DNA from 3 places in the Oxobacter pfennigii genome. Region 2 is predicted to be linked to each of the others. Evidence: a T-box and tRNA genes for the amino acid it is inferred to sense, from the RefSeq annotation. Region 2 holds a T-box; the other regions hold tRNA genes.
What was found. A T-box is a leader RNA that pairs with one kind of tRNA and senses whether it is charged. The one in region 2 lies ahead of argS (arginine--tRNA ligase), so its partner is inferred to be a tRNA-Arg.
Positions count from the first base shown of each region.

Region 1: it has a tRNA-Arg gene. The T-box ahead of argS (arginine--tRNA ligase) is inferred to sense a tRNA for this amino acid. The anticodon was not compared.
Region 3: it has a tRNA-Arg gene. The T-box ahead of argS (arginine--tRNA ligase) is inferred to sense a tRNA for this amino acid. The anticodon was not compared.

Region 1 is NZ_LKET01000021.1:385,135-389,426, forward strand. It holds gene OXPF_RS04930 (nicotinate phosphoribosyltransferase) at 1-836, shown strand, start outside; gene OXPF_RS04935 (hypothetical protein) at 1,040-1,666, shown strand; tRNA gene OXPF_RS04940 (tRNA-Arg) at 1,807-1,882, shown strand; gene OXPF_RS04945 (hypothetical protein) at 2,022-2,207, shown strand; gene OXPF_RS04950 (cytochrome c oxidase assembly factor Coa1 family protein) at 2,338-2,817, shown strand; gene tadA (tRNA adenosine(34) deaminase TadA) at 2,974-3,405, shown strand; tRNA gene OXPF_RS04960 (tRNA-Ser) at 3,413-3,505, shown strand; gene OXPF_RS04965 (ATP-binding protein) at 3,886-4,292, opposite strand, start outside.
Region 2 is NZ_LKET01000014.1:68,766-73,057, forward strand. It holds gene OXPF_RS01235 (lactate utilization protein) at 1-370, opposite strand, end outside; gene argS (arginine--tRNA ligase) at 542-2,314, opposite strand; T-box leader at 2,433-2,645, opposite strand; gene OXPF_RS01245 (DUF3788 domain-containing protein) at 2,794-3,246, opposite strand; gene OXPF_RS01250 (DinB family protein) at 3,314-4,027, opposite strand; gene OXPF_RS01255 (GNAT family N-acetyltransferase) at 4,045-4,292, opposite strand, start outside.
Region 3 is NZ_LKET01000028.1:260,725-265,016, reverse strand. It holds gene OXPF_RS07855 (cation diffusion facilitator family transporter) at 1-177, opposite strand, end outside; gene hflX (GTPase HflX) at 336-2,168, shown strand; tRNA gene OXPF_RS07845 (tRNA-Gln) at 2,300-2,375, shown strand; tRNA gene OXPF_RS07840 (tRNA-Gln) at 2,485-2,560, shown strand; tRNA gene OXPF_RS07835 (tRNA-Arg) at 2,663-2,739, shown strand; gene OXPF_RS07830 (DUF2089 family protein) at 2,957-3,256, shown strand; gene OXPF_RS07825 (hypothetical protein) at 3,258-3,662, shown strand; gene OXPF_RS07820 (hypothetical protein) at 4,244-4,292, shown strand, end outside.

The DNA.
Region 1 (4,292 bases), on a different contig from region 2:
GCTGGGTGCAGTCCTTTCCCACCGAACTTGACGCTTTCAGAGCCTACGCCAGAATATATCCTTCGAATTGTACAATATTAGTAGATACCTACAATGTTCTAAAATCGGGAATACCAAATGCTATAAAGGTATTTGAAGAAGAAATAATTCCAAGAGGATTCAGACCCGCAGGAATCAGAATTGACAGCGGGGATATTACTTATCTTTCAAATATAGCCAGAAAAATGCTTGATAATGCAGGCTTTAAGGATTGCAAAATAGTAGCTTCAAATTCTCTTGATGAATACGTAATAAGAGATATATTAATCCAGGGCGCAAAGGTAGACATTTTCGGGGTTGGTGAAAGGCTTATTACTTCAAAATCCGAACCGGTTTTCGGAGGAGTATATAAGCTGGCGGCAGTTGAAGAGGACGGTAAAATAGTATCCAAAATTAAAGTAAGTGAAAACGTTGCTAAAATTACAAACCCATCGTTCAAGAAAGTATACAGGCTTTTCAGAAGGGATACCGGAAAGGCAATTGCGGACGTTATTACCCTTGCAGATGAGGTCATTGATGATACAAAGCCATATGAGATTTTTGACCCTGTTCATACGTGGAAAAAGCAGGTTGTTACTAACTTTCACGCCAAGCCGCTCCATGAAAAGATTTTTGAAAAGGGAAGATGCATATATGAGAGTCCCAATTTAAAATATATCAGCGAATACTGCCGGGATCAGATTGATACCTTATGGGAAGAGGTATTGAGGTTTGAAAATCCTCACAAATATTATGTGGATCTCTCAAGGCCATTATGGGAGATAAAGCAAAAACTCTTACAGGAGTATTCATATTAAAGTAAAAAGGGTAAAGCAAGAGTAAATAAACTCTTGCTTTACCCTTTTTTTACCATAAATTAACCTAATACAACAAACATTGTCAGCATAAAAGAAGGATTTTTTACATTCGTATATAATATATATTATATTATCAGGCATTTTTTTGATTGTTTATATGCACTGTTAAAGGGGTATAATTATACGCAAGGAGTTGACATGTAATGGATATGGAATTGGTTATGGCAATTTTATCGGGAATTGTATCACTTGTGGTTTTTTTAAATATATTTGCATACTTAAACCGCATATTTAACATTGATCTTCCTGACATAATCGGTTTTATATTGATGCTTGCAGGGATACTTGGATTATATATAAAACGGGACTTCTTTTTTGGATTCCATCCTATTATTACGGGTGTAACAGTAGGCACCATCCTTGCATTGCTTTGGGATATCAAGGGCGCCGGGTTTATGATATATATAAAGAATACCATATTAACCTTCAGATTCTGGATGTGGATAATTGCACTGGTTGCCGGGATATATAGCAGGTACATAATGCTTAATTCTCTAGACGAATATTTGATCCAAAGCATAAATGAGATAAATCAATATTTACTTATAGCATCATTAATATTGATCATTTTAGGCTCCTTTCTTCTTCTGTATCCAGAGGTATATGCTCAGAAAAACCCAAAAAACTCAGGGTTTAGTATTTATAAGAGGATTTCAAAGGGAAAAAAGGCTGCAGGGCAAATAATCGGATTTATACTGGTTCTTATATTTTCAATTTTTTTGGTGGATGCATTAAGTTATATAAGCTCTTTTTTCAATATTATTATTTAGTCATTCGAGTGAGAACCATAGTGCAGCTTATAATAATTAGGGGGCAGGGATATGCTCTCTTTTATAATCTATTAAGCATTGACAACAAAGTTTAGTCTATGTATAATGTATAAGTGACGCAAGAAGCGTCAAAGCCATATGCGCCCGTAGCTCAGGGGATAGAGCAACGGTTTCCTAAACCGTGTGTCGGATGTTCGATTCATCTCGGGCGCACCATAACAAAATAAATCTTTGCCAGGAGGATACGATATAAATTCGTAGCCTTTTTTACTTTGATGAGGTTATTAAAGAAGGATTATGGAAACATTAAATATAGTTTAAAGTTGCTATATATGCATGGCTAATGAGGAGCGATATGGATAAGAAATTTCTAAGAATTGCATATGTTGGAGAAAGATTGCTGAGTTTTATTATAGATTATATAGTAATATTTTTATCTATAGGAGCTTCTTTGGCGATTTTAACATTGATTGATGAGTCATTAGGCTGGATATCACTTATTGTGGGAACAGTATTTCTCCTGCTAAAAGATATCTTTTAAGGGCAAAGTATCGGCAAGAGAATATTTAAGCTTGCAGTCAGAGATGAGAGCGATATAACAAATATACCCGAAAAAGAAATTAGTTTTAAGAAATGTTACTTTTATCTTATTGTTTATAGATTTGTTCTATATGCTTTTTAACAAAAAGAATCAAAGAACAGGGGATAGACTTGCAGGAACAGCAGTTGTAAAATTGACAGAAGACAGCAAACATAGCGAAGATGAGGCCATTGAAAAATATAATGCATACATCGGCCAGCAAAAAGATGATGGAGCGTCATGCTTAAAAATAATTGTTATTATAATTGCCATTGGTATATTATTTTTCTGCACCCTCTTTTTTGGCATTATATCATTAATTAAGAGCAGCAGTGCATATAAAGAAGCCATTTATCAGATTCAAAATAATGAAAAGGTACTGGAGCAAACAGGGAATATTGAAGGTTATGGATTTTTCCCAACTGGTTCAGTCTCAACAAATAATGGAGTGGGCAATGCTGAATTTGTTATTAAAGTTAAAGGAAGCAATAAAGATGTTTATGTTCATACAGTATTATCGAAATTCCTCGGAAGCAAATGGAGGATAGTAAGCTTGGAAGTCCTGGAATAGGTATTGTTCCAGAGAGCATATACACCCAATTAGAGGTGGACAAAATATAAAATCTTCGCTATAATGATTAACGTATTAAAGCATTGCAAACAGATGTGCTATTCATTTAAGTACATTACTTTTATTTTGGATGTGTAGATATTGGATATAGATTTTATGAAACTGGCACTGGATGAAGCCTCTGAAGCTTATAAACAAGACGAGGTTCCAATTGGCGCTGTTATAGTCAGAAATGGAATTGTTATTTCCAAAGCTCATAATCTAAGAGAAGTATTAAAAGATCCAACCGCCCATGCAGAAATACTGGCTATAAAAAAAGCTTCCGAAACCCTTGATGCGTGGCGGCTGTTAGATTGTGACCTCTATGTAACAATAGAGCCATGTCCAATGTGTGCCGGTGCTATAGTGCAGGCACGAATAAAAAGGCTTATTTTTGGAGCAAAAGACCCAAAAGCCGGAGCCTGCGGCTCCGTAATGGACGTAATAGGTAATACAAAACTAAATCACAAAGTGGAAGTAACATCCGGAATTATGGAAAGCGAATGCAGTAATATAATGAAGGATTATTTTAAGAGAAAGCGAATCTAACATACATGGAGAGATGTCAGAGTGGTCTATAGTGCACGACTCGAAATCGTGTGTACTGTGATGAGCAGTACCGTGGGTTCAAATCCCACTCTCTCCGCCAAACAACTGTAAATCCGAGCCCTTGATTTTGGGTTCGGGTTTTGTTTTATTACCTCTATCAATAAAAAATCTCCAAAAGGGAATTTCTTTGTTGTAATATAATAAAAGAGTGTTAATTAGGGGTGATTATATGATATTATTTGATACTGATCGTTTTAAGGTTTATAACTATATTATTCATCATTTTTTAGAAGTGGAGATTTTCAATGAAGATGAATACATAGATATTGGAGTGTGAATGTCAATGAATTTCTTTACCACTTGACATTGGAAAAGTTTACCACTTAATCTCTAATTGTGGGGAAACACTGATTTGCAGCATTCCCCCGGTAGTTATTCATCCTTATCTTTGTTTGAATGTTCTGCTCTGTAAGGATGGTCTCAGAAAATTTGAGGTTTGTAGATACAATCACACTGAGGGCGTTCAGCTCTGTCTGCAATGACTTTAAATAATAATTCTGATTGATGCCGATTAAAAGTAAGATAGCTTAACTCATCAATAATCAGTAAGTCAGCTTTGGATATCTGTCGTTCCAGTTTAATAAGCTTTTTGTATTCCTGAGCTTCAATCAGCTCATTTGATAGATTTGCTGCTGTGTAAAATTTTACATTCATGCCTTGCATACAGGCTTTAACGCTAAGGGCTATACTAAGATGGGTTTTACCCGTACCAGGGTTGCCAATCATTACGATATTTTGCCTTTTACTAATAAAATTACAGCTGGCAAGTTCATAAATAAAAGATTCCGTAATGTGTTCAAAACAACTAAAATCAAGTTCATCAATAG
Region 2 (4,292 bases):
GCTTTGGTCCGTACAGCATGGGAGCAACGCGGCTTCCGTTTCCGTCAATGTTGAACAGCTTTCCATCAAGGGTAATGGCGTTTGTACCTGTCAGGAATGTATCCGCATCAAAGTTTTTCAAGTATATCTCACGCTTTTCGTCCGGTGTCAGCCCCGGCTGATGTTTGTCATAAAAAATAAAGCCGCCCTTTCGAATAAAATCAAACACCCCCGTTTCCTCCAGCGTAACAGAATCTCCCCATCCAACCTTCTCGCCCTTTTTAACCAGTAAGGCCATGAGATTGAGCAATTCTTTCCTGTTCTCAACAAAGTAACCGGCCATATTGTTTCGCTGCAAATTTGAAATTACTTTTTTTATCCTTTCGTCCATACATACCTCCAGGGACCGTTTCTACGGTGATAAAGAAATAGTTATATAAATTAATCTAATATATCATAAAATTTGCATGGCAAATTTTGTGTCGCAATAAATTCTGAAAGAATTTATTATATCATATTTTAAAAATTGAGGGGCAAAAAGGCAAAACATTTTTATCGGATACTACATTCTATCGGGAACTTCTATCCCTAATAAATCTAAACATGTAATTAAAACATTTTTTGTTAAACTAATAAGATTTACCCATGAATATTGTTTCTGGGGGTCCCGCTCTGAAATGATTTTATTTTCATGATAGAATTTATTGAATTCATTGGATAAATCATAAATAAATTGGCATATTTTATGGGGAGAATAGTCCGTAAAGCTGCTTATTACGACCTCATTGAACTGAGTAAGTTTAAGCATTAAGCTGCCCTCACTTTCACTGCAAAGCAATTGTAATGATATTTCCCCTGTTTTATATTCAGGATCCATGGATAAAAATTTATTAAGTATGGACTTTATTCTGACTACCGTATATATAATATACGGCCCTGTATTTCCTTCGGAGGAGGTAAATCTATCCAAATCAAACATATAATCTTTTGATATTTGATTGGATAAATCACTGTATTTAAGGGCCGCCAATCCTACTTTTTTAGAAATTTCTTCTGCTTCTTCTTCCCGGATTCCTTTATTTTCGATGATTCTTTTATAAACTTTGTCACTGGCCTCCTTAATAAGATGCTCCAGACGCATTACTCCTCCATAGCGGGTTTTAAAAGGTTTACCGTCTTTGCCGTTCATTGTTCCAAAACCCAGGAAGATAAGCTTTGTATCTGGCGAAACGAGTTTTGTTTTTTTTGCACATCTGAAAACTTGTTCAAAATGCAATTCCTGTCTTTTATCAACGATATAAATGATCTCATCCGGCTTGTATAATTCCATTCTTTCTATAATGGTTGCCAAATCGGTTGTGCTATATAAGGTTGCCCCATCTGATTTTACCAGTATGCATGGAGGCACCTCTTTTGTATCCCTATCATCTTTTACATCCACTATGAGAGCCCCGTCGCTTATATATGCAAAACCATTGTCCTTCAAATACTCTATCATTTTAGGAATATAGGGCTGAGCATCGCTTTCTTTTTTCCATAAATCAAAATAAACATTTAAATTGGCATAGTTCTTTTTTAGATCTTTAATTGACACATTCAGAATATGCTTCCATAATGCCACATAGCCCCTATGGCCATTTTGGAACAACAGGGTTGCTTGTTTTGAATCTTCCATAAAAGCAGCATTAATTTTGGCATAATTGCTTGCTGTAGGATAAATCTCCTCAAGCTCGGTTATAGTAAAAGGAGCTTCTTCCGGATATTCACCCTTATAATCTATATTAAAATAAATTAAATCAGGACTTCGCCTTTTAAGTTCTGCTATGATCAATCCTATTTGTAACCCCCAGTCCCCTAAATGGACATCCCCTAACGTATTATACCCTAAAAACCTTCCCATTCGTTTGATGCTTTCTCCAATGACCGCCGTCCTTAAATGCCCTACATGAAGGGGCTTTGCAACATTAGGCCCGCCATAATCCACAATAATGGTTTTATTCTCCCCGATTTCTTCGCAGCCAAATTTTTTTGACTCCATCATAGTATTAAGAAAGTCAATGATAAAACTGTCATTTAAAGTTATATTAATAAATCCTGGCATAACGCATGTTACGTCTTTAAAGTCTTGATGTTCTTTTAGCGAGTTTACAATTTCAGTTGCGATGGTAAGAGGAGGCTTTTTATATTTTTTAGCAGCTGATAAGGCTCCGTTACATTGAAATTGACATAAATCAGGCCTGTCGGATAACGTAACTGACCCATATTCCGAAGAATAGCCGCATTTTTCAAATGCAGCCTTAACTGTAACCGTAATTAATTCTGTTAATTTTTTCATTTCTTACATCCTCCCGTATTTTACGTTAAATTTCTCTACGTCGGCTACGTTAACTACTATGTTTTAATCGCGAGTTTTCATATAAATTACTGACAATAAAAAAACGCCTCTTAATATAATAAGAGACGGATATATCCGCGGTACCACTCTAGTTGATTGTATTTACAATCCACTCATGGCTTTAACGCAGCCAACGTCACACCCTGACTTATAAAGCTCAGGCAGCTCCTCCAAGTACCTTTTCTCCAAATAATATCTTGCAGGACTTTCACTCTGTTCCTGCTCGCTGTCAGAAATCTTATAAGGATACTTCACTTTTCATAGAATTTCACTGTTTTGAATATTATAATATAATAGTTTCCCGTGTCAAGGCTGAAATTATTTATAAAACGTCAAAATGCTTTGTATAAATTCTGTTTTACTTTCGGTATAGGCAACCCATCATCTCTAAATTTCTGGCAAGATTAATTTTTAAATCTTCATATTCTTTTCTGGCTTGAGGATGGCTTCCCTTTTACCTTCACCAGCTCTAAAACGTCATTCAGATCATCCGAATCCGTAACCCTGTAATGAATCCAGCCGCCTTGTTCGCCGCAAGGATACCTGTTTTGCCACAATTCCTTTACCTTTTGCGACAGGCCCGGAAGAATTTGATTGATTTGAGGAGCACAATTATCTCCAAGTTGCAGCGTTATGGTAAATGCACCGGATTCAAAAAATGCATAGCAAAGGTGACTTGACTTATGACTATACTTATATCCCCAGCCATAATTATTTCCAAAGGGAAATTTCATTTCCCTGGATATATGGTAATTATGGTTTAAAAAATCTTCGAACTGAAGCAGTAAAGTATAGCCTTTTACCCCCATAAGCTCACTTATAAAATTCTCTGCAGGAGGATTATTTTTATCAAGCAAACGTTCATACATCATCTTTCACCACCCAGACCCATAATCTACCTTTTGCGTAAGCACTACCGGAATAGCATTTAAATGAAGATCAAACTCTGTAAAATGTTTTTTTCTTATTAATTGCCTGTTTTAAATAAAAGCAATCATTTAAATGAACTATTTGATGCCTTGTAATTGGCATTAAAATAATGCCTGCTACATCCTTTTTGCCCCAAAAATCCAGTAACCAAATAGAATCCGGCTTGTTCAATATTCCACCATAATTCAATATTTTCTCTGTATCTTTTTTCTCAATCTTACGTTTCATATCCTCATATTTTAAAGACGATAAGATTTTCTGCGTTTGCACTCCAACAGCAGTTCTATATTTTAACAGTTGCCCTATATTAATGTATTTGCTGAAATCCATTATTTCGTCATCTGTCATTGCATTTCCTGTGTCAGTAACATTAACTTTAAGCCGTGCCAGCCAATCATTGTTTAACACTTGTTCCAATTGGTTCACTAAAACATTAATAGTTAAATCTTCGATTCTTGTAATATGCCAAATATTCCAAGCAATAGTAACGTCTTTATCTGTCGGCATAATAGCATAATCTCTTTCCAGCAATCCGTTCACAAACTTATCCATGACCGTTGCTTCTTTTGCGTTGCTTACTTCCGCAAAATGAACCGTTCCATGCATGGAAAGAAATAATTCCTTAGCTTCACCGAACTTTTCTGCCTTTCTTATTATTTCTTTCAAATGTTTTTGTTTCAAATTCCATTCGGATACTATACTCACTGCTGTTCTCACTCCCATTAATTATCGTTCCTTTATTAATTTTTAATCAAATACCGCATAATGGGTCTTGTATCCGACCGGCGAACTATTTCTGTAAAACCTGCCTTTTCAAAAGCCGACATGAACCCTGTAAATGCAAACACATCAGGCATTTTACTTTTTTTAGGTTGAACAGGATATCCCTCTACAATTAATGCTCCATTCTTCTTTGCGTATTCTATTGCAGCTTTTATTAGCTGAATGGTAATTCCCCGGCATCTATATTGTTTCGCCACAAAAAAAC
Region 3 (4,292 bases), on a different contig from region 2:
TCCGAATACTACCAAGGTAGCAAATATATCAGTGCCATTATTGAAAGCATCGGCAATTATTGCAGTGCTGTGAGCTAAGAAACCGGTAAAAACCTTTGAAAGCATAAGGCATATATTGACTATAAGTGCCACATTTGATGCCTTTTTACCCAATACTATTCGCATCTTGTCATCCATTAAGATTCTCCTCGCTAATTATTATGTATTTAAATTAAGCATTTTTTAATTTTATATGCAAAATAATAATTACAAGTCCGAATACTAAATATTATATTAATATGGTAAACTAATATAGCAAGTCAAAAAATGCAATAAACATACAGGCTGGTGATATTATGAGAGTAAATGGAAACGTGACGGGCATAAAAGATTCATATTTGGAAAGGTTGGATGGTCTTTACGATATAAACGTAAGCATAGAAGAATTAATAAGTTCTGAAATACTCGATGTTATGGCTGAAGTTACTTCAGCCATAAATAAGGAGATATCGGTTTTTATAAACAGGAGAGGCAAGGTGGTTGATGTATCCATAGGCGATTTTGCCACAGTCAGCCTGCCTATAATAAGCTTCAGAAGGGGAAACAGAAGGCTGTCAGGGGTAAGATGCATACATACCCATCCGGGCGGCAACGGAAATTTATCTGAAGTGGATATATCCGCCTTGATAAATTTGCGTCTCGATTGTATAGCTGCAGCCGGCATAGAAGGTTCAAAGGTTACTAATGTTTATACCGGTTATCTCTATCCAGTGGAAGGTGCTCTGACAGAAAAATATAACATATTAGGTCCTTATGATTTGAATACAATATTAAGCATCAATATATTAAATGTCATAAAAGAGATTGAGAAACACATCATTGCAGATACAGCATCAGTTACTGAGGACGAGAGAAAAGAAAGAGTGCTTTTAATAGGATTAAATACACCTGACGGTATGGGAAGTGATGAGGATTTATTAGACGAATTAAGTGAGCTTGCCGAAGCTTCTGGTGCTGAAGTTGCAGGAAAAATACTTCAAAAGCGAAGCAAAGTCGATACAGCATACTACATAGGGTCAGGTAAAGCCATGGAAGTGAGTCTGGTAACCCAATCCTATGACATTGATACCGTTATATTTGATGATGAATTATCGGGGGCTCAGGTAAGGAACTTGGAAGAAACCATAGGTGCAAAAGTTATAGACAGAACCACCCTTATTCTTGATATATTTGCCAGCAGGGCTTTGACAATGGAAGGAAAACTTCAGGTAGAGCTTGCACAGCTTAAATACAGGCTTCCCAGATTGATTGGTTTAGGTAAGGTTTTATCAAGAACAGGAGGGGGAATAGGTACCAGGGGACCGGGAGAAAAGAAGCTTGAGGTTGACAGAAGGCATATAAGAGAAAGAATTAATGAACTGGAGAAAGGCCTTAATGAGGTTAAAAAGAACAGGGAAATTCAAAGAGCTAAAAGAATGTCTAATTCAATCCCCATTGTATCATTAATCGGATATACAAATTCAGGGAAGTCCACTTTAAGGAACAGACTGGCTCATGACTTTCAGACAGATTCCCAGGTTAAAAAGGAAGATGTATTGGAAGCAGATATGCTATTTGCCACATTAGATCCTACAACCAGATCCATAAAACTTCCAAATGGCAGAGAAATACTGGTTTCAGATACAGTAGGCTTTATTAGAAAGCTGCCTCATGACCTGGTAGACGCTTTCAGGGCTACACTAGAAGAAGTAGCATATTCGGATCTGCTTATTCATGTGGTGGATGCCAGCGCACCAAACGCTCATGAGCAGATTAAGGCTGTAAATAATGTATTAGGACAGCTGAATGCATTGGATAAACCTACAATCCTGGCACTTAACAAGGTTGATAAAATCGAATTTGCCGATGGTTTAAATCTTCTTTATGAAAATCATGAAAACGTAGCGGAGATATCCGCCCTCTATGGAACAGGCATTGAAGATTTGATTTCAATGATAGAACAAAGGCTCTATGATAAGCTTAAAAAGGTAGAAATAAGGCTGCCTTACGACAAGATGGGTTTAAAATCTTATTTATATAAGGAATGCACCGTCCTATCAGAAGAATATGATGAAATAGCAGCAGTAATAACTGTAGAGACAGATGAAGCAACTATTGAAAAATATAGAGACTATATTGCTTTTGAATAGCGGTTTCTCATTGTATAAAATAAACATAAATTAACAAATAATAAGATAGTAATAAATGGTGATATTTCTTAAATTTAAGTTAAAAACTTATTGATTTTTATTTTAATACATTATATAATTATCAATGTTGTTGCCGATTAGCCAAATTGGTAAGGCACCTGACTCTGGATCAGGGATGTGTAGGTTCGAGTCCTGCATCGGCAGCCATTTATTTATCCAATTACTTTCATCTAAGTAATATATTAATATATTGACTATGTTTTCTTAAGAGTTTATAATATATTTTACAGCTAAAAGTAAATGAACTGGTTTATATTGCCGATTAGCCAAATTGGTAAGGCACCTGACTCTGGATCAGGGATGTGTAGGTTCGAGTCCTGCATCGGCAGCCACTATATAAGAGAGGCCATAAGGCCTTTTTTGTTTAATCCTATAAACCTTCTTAATAATTTGATTTTTGTTTATCAGTATGCTAATATTAATAATACAAATACGCGCCCGTAGCTCAGTTGGATAGAGTTCCTGATTCCGAGTCAGTAGGTCGCAGGTTCGAATCCTGTCGGGCGCACCAAGGTTATCAGGCTAAAATGGATGTAGAATTGTATCTGTCTTAGCCTGATTGTTTATGTTATACTTAAAATATATTCGAATTTCAGATTATTTATATTAGTTTTGTCAAACGACAGGTGAGGTTACTCATCTGTCGTTATTTTATTAAGCTTAATCTTACTACTTGACTTTAATAATGTTAAAGCATATAATGAATTTTATTTAAAGGAGGAGATTAAGTGGCAATAGAAATTGTACCTGAATGGATGTTAAATCTCGATGATGAAGATATATCATTTATCAAAAAATTTCTTTTGGCTTCTGGATCATTGAAAGAGATTGCAAGTCAATACGGTGTTACCTACCCTACGGTAAGACTTAGACTTGATAAACTAATACAGAAAATTCAAATAAGTGATGATACAGCGAGAGAGCCGTATATTGCTCTAATCAAACGACTTGCCGTCAATGATAAGTTGGATTTTGATACAGCTAAACTCTTGATTTCAGAATACAAAAAAATGAAAGGAGAGCTGTAATATGCTTATATCAAAGAATATATTTTTTTTACTTATTTTCGTTATCGGAGGAATTTTACTTCAAATATTTTTATCGAAACGAAAAAGCAAATGGTTTGGGCTTATATTACCTATGATCTGTCTAATTTTTTCACTAATTGTTGTTTTGGGAAATACGCCTATGTACACGAGCGGAGAACTCACAATGCAACAACTTGCTCCAGATGGAACAGTAATTGAAGAAAGTATAATTGAACAGCACAAACAACCAATTATGAACACTGGTACTGCTATTTTTCAAATGCTTATTGTTTTTCTTTTATATAACATTCCTACCGCTATATTATTAATAGTTTACTTTGCTTGCAGGGAAAACATCAGAAAGAATAGTCAGTTAGAGAAAATGAATATTCAAGACCTTGAGTAAGTATTTATTATGAGCATAAGGTGAAGTTTATGAAACATGACTTGTTAATGAAAATTCAGACAAGTTGTTAGTACATCTATTTTGTACTAATGACACAAAATCGTTTCTATGAGAATCGAGCAATCATTCCAAAGGAGCGATTTTTATTTTATGATATGGTAACCGCAAAGCGGTTATTATACCGGATTAAATGGGATAAGGAAAGCAGGATAGAAAATACGACATAAGCCGTCAATAGTAAAATCGATTTTTATGGAAAGAAGCCGATTGCAGAAATGTGATGGGCTTCTTTTGTGTGTATTGTCACGTATCAATATCTTTACTATTTTAAAACCTGCAACTAGAACCATTTTTAAATACGTTGCATTTAGATTCTACAGTTGTATCTGCCGGTTTTAAAATCAAAGAATTGTTTGTGGCTGTGGTAATCATCGCATTACTGGGTCTTTTGATAAAGCATTTGATTTCATGGATTGAATCGCGTGTGATTACCTGGAGGGAAGAAAATGTTGTGCACTAGGTTTCAAGACTTCACAGGGATTTTCAAAATAAAATTTTATAAAGAGGAAGTGTAAAATAAAATGAAAGTACGAAGTTTATTAGCTCTGACTATTGTTTTGGCTCTTTTAA